Regions from separate parts of the Azospirillum brasilense genome, predicted to be linked through region 2. Evidence: riboswitches for the same ligand, from Rfam matches in the RefSeq annotation. Region 2 holds a riboswitch; the other holds the start of a gene.
The links. A riboswitch is a leader RNA that binds a small molecule or an ion and turns the genes downstream of it on or off. The one in region 2 is predicted to bind S-adenosylmethionine.

Region 1 (7,728 bases), 490 kb from region 2:
ACGATCACCGGCTCGCGGTAGAGCTGGGTGAAGAGTTCCAGCAGCGAGCCCAAATTCTCGTCGTCCGGCTTCAGGTGGAAGACGCCGGCCCCGCCGTTGCCGAACAGCGGCTTGACGATGATGTCCTTGTGCTGCGCCCGGAAGTCGAGGACGGCCTGCTTGTCGCTGGTGATCAGCGTCGGCGGCATCAGGTCGGGGAAATGGGTGACGAACAGCTTCTCCGGCGCGTTGCGCACCTCCGCCGGGTCGTTCAGCACCAGCACCTTGGGCTGGATGTGCTCCAGCATGTGGGTGGCGGTGATGTAGGCCATGTCGAAGGGCGGGTCCTGGCGCATCAGCACCACATCCATGGTCGACAGGTCGACGATCCGCGGCTCGCCCAGCGTGTAGTGGGCGCCCTTCTTGCGGACCACGGTCATCTCGCGCACGCGGGCGGTCAGGACGTTGCCGGTCAGGCTGAGGTCGCGCGGGTGGTAGTGGTAGAGCGTGTGCCCGCGCTTCTGCGCCTCAAGCGCCATCATGAAGCTCGAGTCGGTGTCGATGTTGATGGACTCGATGGGGTCCATCTGGAAGGCGACGGCGAGGCTCATCCTGCGGGTCTCCGAAACGGGCTTTTGAAGTGGGGTCAGTTCAGTTGGTTCTTGAGCTGCTGGATCAGCGCGGCGACCTGATGGCGGTGCCGTTCGCTGGCGGTCAGCTCCAGGAAGGTTTCCAGCGCGGCGATGGCGGCGGCGAGGTTGCCGTTGTGGGCCTCCAGAAGCCCGGTCTCCCGCCACAGCGACGCCTCGGCCGGGGCGAAAAGCCGCATCGCCTCCAGCACATCCAGCGCGCGCGGCACGTCACGGGCGGAGAGGTGGCGCAGCTTGATGTTGTTCTGGAGCCTCAACAAAATCTCGCGGTTGGACACCGTCTGGTAATGGCCGGGCTCCAGCTCCGCGGCGCTGCCGGCGGTGGCCTTCAGCAGGTCGCGCAGGTCCACGGCGGTGCGCACCTGCCCCTCGTTGAAGGGGTCGAGGATGGCGCGGGCGCCGTCGGCCTCCAGCCGCACCAGGAAATGGCCGGGGAAGTTCAGCCCCAGCATCGTCCAGCCCTGCGAGCGGGCGGCGTGCAGATACAGGATGCCCAGCGCCACCGGCAGGCCGCGGCGGCGGTCGATGACGCGGAGCAGGTTGGCGTTCTGCAGGTCGTCGTAGGTGTCCTGGTCGCCGGCGTAGCCGTGGCGCTCCACGATGACCTCGTGCAGCCAGGAGATGCGGGCCTCCAGCCCGTCGAGGGTGGGCGAGACGCGTTCCGCCAGATCGTGGGCAATGTCGGCGAGGTGACGGCGGTAGTCGGCCAGCGCGGCGCCCGGCACCTCCAGCGCGCCCAGCGCCAGGGCGGCTTCGGCCAGATCGATCTGCTCGTCCGGCTGCTGCCCCACGCGGCGCAGGATGTCACGGGCCTCGGCGCGGCTGGTCACGGGCGGCGTCCTTCCTCTTCATCAGCCTTCGCGTCAGGCTCGCCACGCGTCCGGGACGTGGCGCGGCCAGGACCAAGGGGTAACGAGCATGACGTCGAAGCGCAAGACATAGCCGGCATACTGGGGGTTGGCCCCCAGATAGGCGTGGGCGGCGCGGGCGAGGCGGCCCCGCTGGCGGGCGTTGACCGCCTCGTTCGCGGTGTCCCAGTCGCCGCGGGCCTTGACCTCGACGATCGCCAGAGTGTCGCCCCGCCGGGCCACGATGTCGATCTCTCCCATGGGTGTGCGCAGGCGGCTTTCCAGGATGCGGTAACCCTTCAGCCGCAGCGCCAGCCGGCAGAGCTGCTCGGCGTAGCGGCCGTAATTCTCGGCCCGGCGGCGCAGCGCGCCCGGCGCGCTCATGGTTTCCCCTCCCGCGACAGCTCCAGCGCGCGGGCGTAGACGGTCCGCTTGTTCTGGCCGGTGCGGGCGGCCACGTCGGCGGCGGCGTCGCGGACCGACAGGCGGGTCAGCGCCTCGCGCAGCAGGGCGTCGACGTCGGCCTCGGTCGGGGTGGCCTCCTCGCCGGGCGGGCCGATGACCAGCACGACCTCGCCCTTCGGCGGGCCGGCCTCGGCGTAGTGGGCGGCCAGCTCCGGCAGGGTGCCGCGCCGCACCTCCTCGTAGAGCTTGGTCAGCTCCCGCGCCACCGCGGCCTCCCGCGCGCCGAGGATGTCGGCGAGGTCGGCCAGCGACTCGGGCAGGCGCTGCGGCGACTCGAAGAAGACCAGCGTGGCTGGAACGCCCTTCAGCTCCCCGGCGGCGGCGCGCCGCGCGCTGCTCTTGTTGGGCAGGAAGCCGGCGAACAGGAAGCGGTCGGTCGGCAGGCCGGACAGCACCAGCGCCGCCAGCGGGGCGGAGGCGCCGGGCAGCGTGGTGACCGCCACCCCCTCCGCCACGCATTCCCGCACCAGCTTGTAGCCGGGGTCGGAGACCAGCGGCGTGCCGGCGTCGGTGACCAGCGCGATGGCTTCGCCCGCTTTCATGCGGCCGATCAGGACCGGACGCATCTTTGCCGCGTTGTGTTCATGATAGGAGACGAAGGGCGTGTGGATGCCATGAATGCCCATCAGCTTCGCCGTCACCCGCGTGTCCTCGCAGGCGATGGCGTCGGCGCGGCGCAGCGTGTCGAGCGCGCGCAGCGTGATGTCGGCGGCGTTGCCGATGGGGGTGGCGACCACATAAAGGCCGGCGCCGAGTTTACTTGCGGCCCTCGGCTCGCTACCTTCAGCGTCACCAGAGACGCCGGGCCCGGAAACGGGCTCGGGCGCCGGACCGGATGTGGAGATCGTTGGTGGCACGCTTGACGACACCTTTCTCGCGCGCTTGGGGGCAGCGGGCTGCCGCCGCCCTGTTGGTTGTCGGCACGCTTTCGGCCTGCTCGACTGTAAAGGCCCCGGCGCCGCCGACTCAAGCGCCGCAAGCGCCCGTCGCCGCCGTTCCGGCCGCCCCGCAGACCTTGAAGGTGGCGATCCTGCTGCCGCTGTCCGGGTCCAGCGCCGCCATCGGGCAGGCCATGCTGGAGTCGGCGCAGATGGCGCTGTTCGATCTGGCCGGCGACCGGTTCGAGCTGCTGCCCCGCGACACCAAGGGCACGCCCACCGGTGCTGCCGACGCGGCCCGGCAGGCGATCGCCGAGGGGGCGAGCCTGATCCTCGGCCCGCTGTTCGCCGCCGACGTGGCGGCGGTGAAGCCGGTCGCCCAGTCCGCGGGCGTGGACGTTCTGGCCTTCACCAACGACTGGACCCAGGCCGGCAACGGCACCTACGTGCTGGGCTTCGTGCCCGCCGATCAGGTGACCCGCGTGGTCGGCTTCGCCCGCTCGCGCGGCGCCACGCGCTACGTCGCGCTGGCCCCGCGCACCGCCTATGGCGACGCCGTGGTCAACGCCGTGCAGGCGGCCTCGCGCCAGTTCGGCGGGCAGGTGGCGCAGGTCGAGCGCTACGACCCGGCGGTGACCGACCTCGCCCAGCCGGCCCGGCAGGTGACTCAGGCCGGCGTGCAGCCGCAGGCGGTCATGCTGGCCGAAGGCGGGCCGCGCGCCCAGGGGCTGGCGTCGGCGCTGTCTGCCAACGGGCTCAACACCCAGCAGGTCAAGCTGCTCGGCACCGGCCTGTGGGACGAGCCCGGCCTGGGCCAGGAACCCGCCCTGGCCGGCGCCTGGTTCGCCGCCCCGTCCCCGCAGAGCCGCGCCGACTTCGAGGCGCGTTTCGAAAGGACCTACGGGCGCAAGCCGCCGCGCATCGCCACCCTGTCCTACGACGCCACGGCGATTGCCGCCGTGCTGGCCAAGATGCCCGACGCGTCGGGCCGCTTCGACCGCGCGGCGCTGAACAACCCCAACGGCTTCGAAGGCATGGACGGCGTCTTCCGCCTGCGCGCGGACGGCGTCGTGGAACGCGGTCTGGCCGTCCTGGAGGTCACCCCCAGCGGCCCCCGCGTGATCGATCCCGCCCCGTCCAGCTTCGAAGTGCTGGGGCAGTGAGGCCGGAGCGGTAATTTCCAACCACGAAGGCACAAGGACCGATGTGACGGCCCTTGTGCCTTCGTGCCCTTATGAGGAAGCGCGGACCTATCCGTGCAGCTTCGCCAGACGGCGGGCGTTGGCGCGGACGGTGCGGTAGGCGGGGGTCATGCCGGCCTGGGTCAGGGCGGTGGCCGACTCGACCATGTAGAGCGCGGCGTGGATGCCGGCCTCGACCGTCTCGGTGACGGTGCGGCGCTGCAACTCCATCAGGTCGGCGGGGTTGCGGCACTGGCCGAGGCCGGTCACCATCACCATGGCGGCCTGAAGCTGGCCCTGCATCAGGGTCATCCAGGCGTGCTGCATCTCGCCGATGCCCTTGGCGACGGCGTGGGTGGCCTCGACCATCGCCTCCACCTTCTCGGAGCCCATGCGGACGAACTCCGGGTTGGCGAGGTCGATGGGGTTGTTCATGGCCGCCGCCATCATCGCGGTGCGGTAGCCGATCGTCTGGGCCGCCGCCACCCCCATCTCGCCCGTCTTGACGCCGGTCCGGGTCAGATCGCCCGCCACCGTCAGAAAGCGTTGCGTCGGTTCGCCGTTGCCGGCCTTGCGTCTCGCCATTCGCTCCACCTCACCAAAGGGCCCGGCCGGACCAAAAGCCCCGGCCGAGCCGAAAAAACCGTGACCCGGACGCCAACGCTGCACTGCAGCATTTGGTTCCGGGACCAGTCTTTACAGGGAAGCGAGCGCGCGGTCGAGGTCTTCGACGATGTCCTGGGCGTCCTCCAGCCCAACGGACAGGCGGAGCAGGTTGGGACGGATGTTCGCCGCCGCCTTCTCCTCGACCGTCAGCTTGGAATGGGTGGTGGTGTCGGGGTGGGTGACCAGGCTCTTGGAGTCGCCCAGGTTGTTGGAGATCATCACCATCCGCAGATCGTTCAGGGCGCGGAAGGCTTCCTCCTTGCCGCCCTTGAGGAAGATGGACAGCATGGTGCCGCCGCCGGTCATCTGGCTGCGGACGAGGTCGTGCTGCGGGTGGCTGGCCAGACCCGGATAGAGCACCCGCTCCACCTTCGCGTGGCCTTCCAGGAATTCCGCCACCGTCAGGGCCGACGCGCTCTGCGCCGAGACGCGCAGTTCCAACGTCTCCAGCCCCTTCAGCAGCAGCCAGGCGTTGAAGGGCGAAATGGTCGGGCCGGTGTGGCGCAGATAAGGGTGGATCACCTCCGACCCGTACTGCTTGTCGTTGGTCAGGATGATGCCGCCCAGACAGCGGCCCTGGCCGTCGATGTGCTTGGTCGCCGAATAGATGACGACGTCGGCGCCCATCTCGAACGGACGCTGCAGCACCGGCGTGGCGAAGGCGTTGTCGACCACCACCTTGGCTCCGGCCTTGTGGGCGAGAGCGCTGACGGCGCGCAGGTCGACGACCTCCAGCCCCGGGTTGCTGGGCGTCTCCAGGAAGACGACCTTGGTCGGCTTGGCCAGCGCCTCCTCCCACTGGGACAGGTCGGTGCCGTCGACGAAGACCGCCTCGACCCCGAAGCGGGCCGACAGCTCCTTGATCACCCAGTAGCAGGAGATGAACAGCGAGCGCGGCGCCACGATGCGGTCGCCGGTGCGCAGGTTCGACCACAGGGCGCCGTGCACCGCGGCCATGCCGCTGGTCGTGGCGTAGGCCCAGGCCGCCCCCTCATACTCGCACAGCCGGTCCTCGAACATCGCCGTGGTCGGGTTGCGGAAGCGCGAATAGACGTGGCGGGAGCCGTCGTTGACGAAGGCGCTCTCCGCCTCCTCCGCCGAGCCGTAGACGAAGCCGGAGGTCTGGTAAAGCGCCTCGCAGGTCTCGTCGAAGGACGAGCGGCGGACGCCGCCATGGACCAGACGGGAGCGCGGGCGAAGCCCCGCGACGTTCGGATTGCGATGATCGGTGCGCGCCATGGCCGCTTTGTCTCCTCTGTCCGCCGGCGGGGCAGACCGGCAAAACAAAAAACGCCCCGACCGATCGGGTCGAGGCGCGGACGCGGCTCGGACCTTTTTAGCGGGTTGTTTTACGTGGCCCGCAAGCCGGTCGACCAAATCACCACGTACCCCCGCTTGTAGGACCGCCGCGGCGCGCCGTCAAGGGACAAGGAAGCCGTGACAAAAAGGGGCCGCCCTGCGTCAACATCGCGCAGGACCCGACGACGCCGCCCGCTTGCCCAGCCTGTGCCCGGCACCGGATCATGGCCGCCGGACGTCAGGAGGGGATGCGGGCCGTGCAATATCGCAAGGAGCAGGAGCGGCACTTCGCCCGTCTGGTGCTCACCGGGCGCTTCACCAGCCAGGACGCCGCCCCGGTGCGGCAGGCCATCGCCGACGTGAAGAATGGGACGGAGCGCCGCCACCTCCTCGACCTGACCGGGCTGGAGTTCATCGACAGCACGGGCGTCGGCCTGCTGCTGGTGATGAATGGCGAGGCCCTGTCGGCGGGCAAGGCGCTGTCCCTGCTCTGCGCCTCCGGGCAGGTGCGCAAGGTGGTCGACCTGACCCGCATCGCCATGATCATCCCGGTGCATGAGACGGTGGCCGACTACATCGCCGCCAGCGTGCCCGAGGCCCTGCTGGCCGCCAGCCATCCCTGCGCGCCGGGCGAGGACCCGATGGCCGTCGCCGCCCGCGCGCTGCACGCCAAGCCGGTCCTGCCGCCCGCAAGCGCCCCACCGGACGCTTCGGATCGGGACGGCGCTTCCGGGTGAGACCGCTCGCAGCGCGGGCGCGGACTTCCCATCTGAAGCACCGGACAGAGTCCGTTCCGCGTTGGGGGAGGCACCGAATGGTTCATCTGCACAAGTCGCTGGAATCCGAAGCGTCGAAGGCCGCCGAGCGGGAGGGCCGCTCGCTCGACCAGTTCGTGAACGAGGCGGTGGAGGAGAAGCTGCGCCACGCGCAACGCCCCATCGACCAACGCCCTGTCGCCCAACGTCATGTCACCCCCATCCATGACCGCGGCGCCCCGCTGGACGAGGACTCGGTGGAGCGGGCGTGATCCTGACCGGTGGGATCAACGCCATCGCGTTTGGACCATCGCATTTGGCGTCCGATCCCTCTCCCGCCCCGGGAGAGGGTGCCCGCGCAGCGGGCGGGTGAGGGTCGTGCGAGGATCAAGACACCGAATTCTTGGCAGCACACTCACCCTCCCACGCTGACGCGTGGGTCCCTCCCTCTCCCGGGGCGGGAGAGGGGAAGCCATTCCCGTTTAAGACAACAATCCCCGCAGACGGTACAACTCGTCGAGCGCCTGCCGCGGCGTCAGGCTGTCCGGGTCGATGGACTTCAGCGCCTCCTCCACCCGCGACGGTTCCGGCGGGGCGGCGGCGGGCGCGGCCGGGGCGGGCGGCGGGCGCTTCAGGGCGGCGCTGAACAGCGGCAGATCCTCGGCCAGACGGTGGATGGCGGCGTTCTGGTCGCCCGATTCCAGGATGGTCAGCACCTCCTCGGCGCGGCCGACCACGGCGCCGGGCAGCCCGGCCAGCTTCGCCACATGGATGCCGTAGCTGCGGTCCGCCGCCCCCGCCGTCACCTCGTGCAGGAACACCACGTCGCCCTGCCATTCCTTGATGCGCATGGTGTGGCAGGACAGGCCCGGCAGCTTGCCGGCCAGCATGGTCAACTCGTGGTAGTGGGTGGCGAACAGCGCGCGGCAGCGGTTGACGTCGTGCAGATGCTCCACGCAGGCCCAGGCGATGGACAGGCCGTCGAAGGTCGCCGTGCCGCGCCCGAT
Region 2 (7,728 bases):
GTTCGTCTGGCCGGCGATGTTGGTGATGAGCTGCACCACGGCGCCGATGCGGTGCGCGGCCTCGGCCAGCCCGCGCACGGAGTCGGTGGTGCGGCCGGCCTCCTGCACCGCCTGTCCGGCGATGCCGGTGGAGCGGGTGACCTGCGACCCGATCTCCCCGATGGAGCTGGACATCTCCTCCGCGGCGCTGGCGACCGTCTGCACGTTGGCGCTGGTCTGCTCCGCGGCGGCGGCGGCGTTGGCCGCCTGGTCGTTGGTCTGGCGGGCGGTGACCGCCATGCTCTGGGCGGTGGTGTCCAGCTCGGTCGCGGCGGCGGCGACGTTGCGCAGAGCGTCGGCGACCTGATCCTCGAAGGAGGCGATCAACCGCTCGACCGCCTCGGTCCGCCGCAGCTTGGCGGCCTGCTCGGCGGCCTGCGCGGCGGCCAGCCGGTCGGCCTCGATCAGCCCGTCCTTGAAGACCTGCACCGCCGTGGCCATCGCGCCGATCTCGTCGCCCCGGCTGGCGAAGGGAATGGCCGTCGTCTTGTCGCCGCCGGCCAGCCGGCGCATCGCCTCGGTCATCGCGCCGATCGGCGAGGAGACGCCGCGGATCATCATCAGCGCGCCGCCCAGGCAGACGGCGATGCCGATGAGCAGCGCGACGATGAGCATCGTGCTGGACTGGGCGTAGACGGCGTCGGCGTCGTCGCTCGCCTTGGCGGCCCCGCGGTTGTTGTGGTCGATCATGGCGTCGAGCGTCCGTCCGACCTCCTGGAAGCCCTTGTCGGCCGCGTCGCGGAACAGGGCGTTGGCGGCGGCGTTTTCGTTGCGCCGCGACAGGGCGGTGATCTGACGGTGCAGGGTGAGATACTGCGCCCACTGCTGTTCGAACTGGGCGAACAGACTGCGCCCTTCGGCGGTGCGCAGCGTCCCTTCGTAGGTCCGGCGGGCGTTGGCGATGCCGGCTTCCATCTCGTCCATCCGCTTCTCCACCGCGGTCATCTCCGTCTCGGTGGCGCTGAGGATGTGGGTGCTCTGCAGGATACGGAAGTTCGACACGGCGTCGTTCACGACGTTGACCTGAACGACCCGCGGCATCCAGAAGCTGGCGATTTCCGTCGAGCTGTCGTTGACCACCGACAGCCGGTTGATTCCCAAGGTGCCGATTCCAGCGAGAAGCAAGGATAGAAACGCAAAAACGGCGAAGGTTTTTGTTTTAACGCTGATGTCGTTCATGGTGTTTTTCTCTTTTCTGTTGTTTTGGTGGTTGGCTTCCTCGCGCGTCACCAAAGAGGGCTTTTTATTTCTGTTCGTCTTCGTTGATAATTATGAATTACGCAATGAACCGGTTGCGGCAAAATTGTTCATTGTGTGACAGTGAGGCGATGCCGCACACGCTCCGCACGCCCGACCGCATGGGCGCGCGGATGGGCAATGCAAAAACCCACATGTTCTGCGATAAGTTGAAGGATTGGTCGGCGGCCAAGGGGCGACCATGCGGAGAGATTCGCGGGACGCCTTCGAAGACGTCGGTCCGGAAGAGACTGGCGTCCCGCAGTCATCATGGCCGCCGTGCTCCCGCGGGCGGTGAAGGAGACTTCGCGACTCTACCGGTGCGGAACCTGAAGGCCCTTCGGGGATGCACGGTTTCTAGTGTCGCGTGCAGACGCTCACCGGTGGCCCCGCGGAGCCCGGATCATAGGCGGAATGAATGGAGCGCACACCGAGAATGGCCATGTCGTATCCATGCGTAAAAGTGCTGCGCACCGCGTATCCCAGCGTTTCTTACACGATAATACGTATCGTCGCAACATGAGAAAACGTGCAACCGACGATCGGCCTCGTCGCGAGCGGGGCGCCGTGGGAAGCAAGTTCACCGTGGAAATGGAGGCTTCCTCTCCAGGCTTGGGAGAAGCCGGCATGGTGCAGCTTGGGGACCGGCTCAAAACCGTGCGCGAATTTCTCGGTGAGACACAAAAAACAATGTCTCGCCGATTCCGCCTCGGGGAGAACACGTGGCAGTCCTACGAGTTGAACGGCAAGCTGCCGAAGGGGGAGACCCTGTCGGAACTGGCCACCCTCGGCATCGATATGAACTGGTTGCTGACCGGCCGGGGCCGCATGCGGATGGCGGCCGGGCGGCCGGAGTCCGGCGACGGTGCTCTTCCGCTTCCGCCGCGGGATGCCGCCCCTCCCCGGTCGGTGCTCGACCTCGCGCTGTTGAGCGAGGCGGTCGCCCTGGTCGAGCAGGGGCTGGCCGACCGGGGCCGCCGGCTGTCGCCCCGCGCCAAGGGCCATCTGGTGGCGGCCCTGTACGGTCTGGCGGCGGACGGTGCGGGCGGCTCCCGTCCGACCGGTGTCAGCCCGGCCGCCGTGGCTCATCTGCTCTGGCTCGCCTTGCAGATGGACGATGGGGCGCAACAGGGGGTGAGCGGCGATGGGGCGGCCAAGCCGCCGTGACGGCGGCCTATCCGGCTTTGCCGATGCGCGCGAGGTCGAAGGGCGTCGTCTGGTAGACTTGGTTGATCCAGTTGGCGAACAGCAGATGGGCGTGGCTCCGCCACCGGTTCTCCGGCGGCTGGCTCGGGTCGTCGTCGGGGAAATAGCCCTGGGGAACCGGCGTGGCCGGGTCCTTGGCGACGTCCCGGACATACTCGTTGCGCAGCGTGTCCGTGTCGTACTCGATGTGGTTGAACATGTGCAGCGACCGGTGGGCGGCGTCCTCCAGCAGGCAGGGGCCGGTCTCCGGGGCATCGAGGAGCACGCGCAGGCCGCTTTCCGGGAGGATGTCCTCCTCGCGCACCTCGGTCCAGCGCGAGACCGGGATGGGCACGCCGTCGGACAGGCCGCACAGGTAGGGCGAGGCGGGGGCGCGGTTGCGGTGCCGGTAGACCCCGGACGCCTTTCGCGGCAGAAGATGCTTCGGCACGCCGTGGAAATGATGAACGGCGGCCTGCGCCGCCCAGCAGATGTTCAGACAGGCGTGGACGTGGCTCTGCGTCCAGTCGAAGACCGAACACAGCTCGTCCCAGTAGGACACCTCCTCGAAGGGCATCGTCTCGACCGGGGCGCCGGTGATGATGAAGCCGTCGAACGTCTCGCGGCGCGCGTCCTCCCATGAGCGGTAGAAGGCGCTCATGTGGTCCGCCGCGGTGTTGCGCGGCACATGGTTGGTGATCCGGATCAGCGACAGCTCGACCTGAAGCGGCGTGTTGCCCAGAAGGCGGGCGATCTGCGTCTCGGTCCGGATCTTGTCGGGCATCAGGTTGAGCAGGCCGAAGCGCAGCGGCCGGATGTCCTGCCGGACGGCGTCGGCCTCCTGCATGACCATGACGCCCTCGGTCTGGAGGGCGGTGAAGGCGGGAAGATCGTTGGGTATCCTGATGGGCATGACTCGTCCGGCTCCGCTGTCGGTGCATCGGTCGGAACAGACGTCATGGCGAACCCCGTTTGTTTGCCGGTCCGGCCACATCCCCCTTCGGGACGCCACCTTGCTCGGGAAAGCAGGTTGGCGTTGAGCGTCCGCTCAACTCTTGATGCGCGGTGCACATTATACGGGCAGCGGCGGCTTGGCAACAGGAGCGGGACCGGAGGACGGTCCCACTGCCGCCCTCCGGTCCTGATCGGGGGATCCTCAGGCCGCCTTGATGGCGACGAGGAAGTTCTCCACCTCGCTCTTCAGGCGCATCGCCCCCTGGTTCAGGTCGCCGGAGGCCGACATCACCTGGCTCGCGGCGCTGCCGGTCTCGGTCGCGGCCTGCGACACGCGGCCGATGTTGCTGGTCACCTCCTGGGTGCTCTGCGCCGCCTGCTGGACGTTGCGGCTGATCTCCTGGGTCGCCGCCCCCTGCTCCTCGATGGCGGCGGCGATGGAGGAGGAGATGTCGTTGATCGAGGAGATGGTCGCCCCGATCCCGCGGATCGCGCCGACCGCCCCGCCGGTGGCCGCCTGGATGCCGGCGATCTGCTGGGCGATCTCCTCCGTCGCCTTGGAGGTCTGGTTGGCGAGGCTCTTGACCTCGCTCGCCACGACGGCGAAGCCCTTGCCGGCCTCGCCGGCGCGGGCCGCCTCGATGGTGGCGTTGAGGGCCAGCAGGTTGGTCTGGGCGGCGATGTTCTGGATCAGGTCCACCACGTCGCCGATGCGCTGGGCCGCTTCCGACAGCCCCTGCACGGTGGCGTTGGTGCGGTCGGCCTCGTCCACCGCCTTGCCGGCGATGCCGGCCGACTGCGACACCTGCTGGGAGATCTCGGTGATGGAGGCGGCCATCTCCTCCGACGCGGCGGCGACGGTCTGCACGTTGGCGGAGGTCAGTTCGGCCGCCGCCGCTGCGCTGCCGGCCTCGGCCCGCGTGTGCTCGGCGATGTCGGTCATGCTGCGGGCGGTGGTGTCGAGCTGCGACGCCGCGGCGCCCACGGTCTGCAGGACGCTGTGCACCGCGCCGTCGAAGTTGCGGATCAGCGAATCGATCCGCTCGGTGCGGCGGCGCTTGTTCTCCTCCTCGGCGGCCTGGGCGGCGGTCAGGCGCTCCGCCTCGATCAGGCCGTCCTTGAAGACCTGCACCGCACGCGCCATGGCGCCGATCTCGTCCCGGCGGGCGCCGCCTTCCACCGCGATGCCGAGGTCGCGCTTGGCCAGACGGTCCATGATGGCGGTCAGGGCGACGATGGGCCGGGCGACCGACTTGGTCATGGCGATGCCGGCGAACAGGCAGAGGACCGCCACGAAGGCGATGGCGCCCAGAATCCAGTTCCGCGCCCCGACATAGGTGGCCCGCCCGGAGTCCGCCGCCTTCGCGGCGTTCTGGACGTTGGAGGCGGTCAGCTCGTTGATGAGCGCGGAGCATTCGTCGAACGCCTTGCGCGAGTCCTCCCGATAGATGCCGGTGGCCTTCTCGTTCTCGTTGGCCCGGGAGGAGGAAAGCAGCTTGCCTTGGCTGATCTTCAGATAGCTGTCCCAGGCGGCCTCCCAGCGCTTGAAGGTCTGGGTTTCCCAACCGGGGGCCAACAGCGGTTCATACTTCCGCCGGGCCTCCGCCAAGCGGTTCAGAACCGTGGTCATTTCCTTTTCGACCTCGGCCATTTCCGCGGGGTGGAGCGCCAGGATGTGGGACGCCTCCAGGATGCGGTAATCGTTGGCCGCGCCGTCGATCTCCCCGATGGCGGTGACGCTGGGCAGCCAGTTGGAGCGGATTTCCTCAGCGGCGTGGTTGACGGTGCTCAGCCGGTCAACGGCGAACAGTCCCAGGGCGACCGACATCAGCAGGACACAGACGGTGGCGGCGACCACCTTGGTCCGGATGGTCATGGAACTCAGCATGGACATGGCGCGTATCTCTTTCCCCCGAAACGATGCGGCGGCGGTCGATTGTTATGAGTCTGAACGAAAGTATTTGGCAGTCCAGACGTCCCTGCGTGGGGCGTTGGACTTGCCTGTATCAAATGATGGAGCGGCAATTATTAAAAAATATGCAAAACCGACGCGGCGTGTTCTGCGCGACACTTGTTCAATGATGTCTTTGTGTCAGGAAAGATGAGCAGCCGAAGAGGCGAACACGACCGGGCGACCGCAAGCCAAGGTTCAGAGCGGCGGCGCGTAGGTGGCCAGCAGGACGGACAGGGTGACCACGCTGGCGATGGTGGACATCAGGATCGCGGCGGAGGTGCGCTCCACATAGATGCGGTACTGGCTGGCCACCACGAAGGTCAAGGCGCCGGTGGGCAGGCCGGCGAGGATGATGGCCGACCCGGCCCAGAAGGGGTCCAGCGGGAACAGCGTCTGGATGAGCAGCCAGGCCAGCGCCGGCTGCACCACCAGCTTGCACGCGCTGATCCAGCCGACCTCCAGAAAATTGGCCTTCAGGCTCTGGGTCGCCAGGAACAGGCCGATGGCGAAGAGGGCGCAGGGGCCGGCGGAGGCGCCCATCAGGTCGCAGTAGATGGCGACCGGGCGCGGCACCGGCACGCCGGATAGGAAGACCGACCAGGCGAGCCCCAGGGCCGTGGAAATGATCAGCGGGTTCTTGACCAGCGCCCGGCCGACGTCGCGCAGCGCCTTGCCGATGCCGCCGCCCTGGCTGTTGGCGAACTCCAGCCAGATCACCGCGATGCCGACCATGATCGCGCTCATGATGACGGTGGCGAGGATGGCCGGGGCCAGACGGTCGGGGCCGAAGGCCGCCAGGAACAGCGGGATGCCCATGTAGCCGGTGTTGGAGAAGCAGGCGTTCAGCCCCTGCATGCACTGGATCTGCGTCCGCTCGCGGTGGATCAGCCAGCCGAGCAGGGCGCCCAGCGCGTAGACCGCCAGCATCGAGCCGAGGAAGGCGCCGATGAAGGGGCCGTTGAAGATCTCGGGCAGCGAGCGCTTGGCCGTTCCGAGGAACAGCACCGGCGGCAGGGCCATCCAGTAGACGAACTTGTTCAGCGCCTCCGACGAGGCGGGACCGAGCAGCTTCGCCTTACCGGAAAGGACGCCCGCCAGGATGATGGCGAAGACCGGGAGCGCCACGTTGAAGACCACCGACATGGGGGGCGACCTTAAGGGGCAACCCGTCCCCTGTCGAGGGACCCACCCGTCCGCCCCGGGCATAGCTCCCTTGACGGCGCTCCCTCCCTTGACGGCGCGCGGGGGGCGGGCAAGATTGGGCGGGGCCCTTTTTCCGCAGGAGTTTCGATGATCAACCATCACAGCGCGCTCATCTACGTCATGGTGCTGGTGTCGGCGTGCGACGGCGACATGACGGACGCGGAGCTTGAGGCCATCGGCGAGAACGTCCGCTACCTGCCGATCTTCAAGGATTTCGACATCGACCGGCTGACCGACGTGACCCGCGAATGCTCCGGCCTGCTGGCCGACGCCGACGGGCTGGAGACGACGCTCCAGATCGTCAAGGAGGCCATTCCGTCCAAGCTGTCCGAGACCGCCTACGCGCTCGCCTGCGACATCGCCGCGGCGGACCCGTCGGCCTCGCAGGAGGAACTGCGGATGCTGGAGCTGATCCGGCACAAGCTGGGCGTGGACCGGCTGTGCGCCGCCGCCATCGAACGCGGCGCGCGGGCGCGCCATACCCGCCTGTGACGGCCGGGAGCATGACAGCCAGGGACATGGCCAACCTCAAGGACCGTACGGTCGGCTTCATCGGGCTGGGCCTGATGGGCCGGCCGATGGCTCGCAATCTGGCGAAGGCCGGCGCGGCCCTGGTGATCAGCAGCCGCAGCCCCGGCCCCGTCGAGGAGCTGGCGGCCGAGGGCATGAGCCCCGCCGCCGGGCCCGCCGAGGTCGCCGCCCGCGCCGACTCCATCGTGCTGATGCTGTCGGACACCGTGGCTGTGGAGGCGGTGGCCGCCGCGCTGATGGACGCGCTGCGGCCCGGCCATCTCGTCATCGACATGGGCACCACGGCGGTCGGGGCGACCCGCAAGCTGGCCGAGGCCGTCCGCGCCAAGGGCGCCGACTGGGTGGACGCCCCGGTGTCCGGCGGCACGGTGGCGGCGGAGGCCGGCACCCTGACCATCATGGCCGGCGGCACGGAGGAGGCCTTCGCGCGCGCCCTGCCGCTGTTCCAGGCGATGGGCCAGCGCATCACCCATGTCGGCGGCAGCGGGGCCGGTCAGGTCGCCAAGATGGCGAATCAGGTGATCGTCGCGCTGAGCATCGGCGCGGTGGCCGAGGCGCTGGCGCTGGCCAAGGCGGCGGGGGTGGAGCCGGGCAAGGTCCGCGACGCCATCCGCGGCGGCTTTGCC

Region 1: it holds a riboswitch for S-adenosylmethionine, as region 2 does, so the genes downstream of both, metZ (O-succinylhomoserine sulfhydrylase) here and D3869_RS09730 (homoserine O-succinyltransferase) in region 2, are expected to answer to the same signal.

Annotation. Positions count from the first base shown of each region.
Region 1 is NZ_CP032345.1:1,522,446-1,530,173, forward strand. Features, by position in the region: gene gshB (glutathione synthase) at 1-590, opposite strand, end outside; gene D3869_RS07390 (SirB1 family protein) at 626-1,459, opposite strand; gene D3869_RS07395 (YraN family protein) at 1,493-1,861, opposite strand; gene rsmI (16S rRNA (cytidine(1402)-2'-O)-methyltransferase) at 1,858-2,799, opposite strand; gene D3869_RS07405 (penicillin-binding protein activator) at 2,793-3,983, shown strand; gene D3869_RS07410 (phasin family protein) at 4,071-4,586, opposite strand; gene metZ (O-succinylhomoserine sulfhydrylase) at 4,698-5,906, opposite strand; SAM riboswitch at 5,983-6,062, opposite strand; gene D3869_RS07420 (STAS domain-containing protein) at 6,191-6,703, shown strand; gene D3869_RS07425 (hypothetical protein) at 6,781-6,993, shown strand; gene mutS (DNA mismatch repair protein MutS) at 7,204-7,728, opposite strand, start outside.
Region 2 is NZ_CP032345.1:2,017,118-2,024,845, forward strand. Features, by position in the region: gene D3869_RS09720 (methyl-accepting chemotaxis protein) at 1-1,218, opposite strand, end outside; gene D3869_RS33035 (hypothetical protein) at 1,112-1,357, shown strand; gene D3869_RS09725 (hypothetical protein) at 1,966-2,442, shown strand; gene D3869_RS09730 (homoserine O-succinyltransferase) at 2,450-3,373, opposite strand; SAM-I-IV-variant riboswitch at 3,423-3,527, opposite strand; gene D3869_RS09735 (methyl-accepting chemotaxis protein) at 3,617-5,308, opposite strand; gene D3869_RS09740 (AEC family transporter) at 5,564-6,511, opposite strand; gene D3869_RS09745 (tellurite resistance TerB family protein) at 6,659-7,063, shown strand; gene D3869_RS09750 (NAD(P)-dependent oxidoreductase) at 7,090-7,728, shown strand, end outside.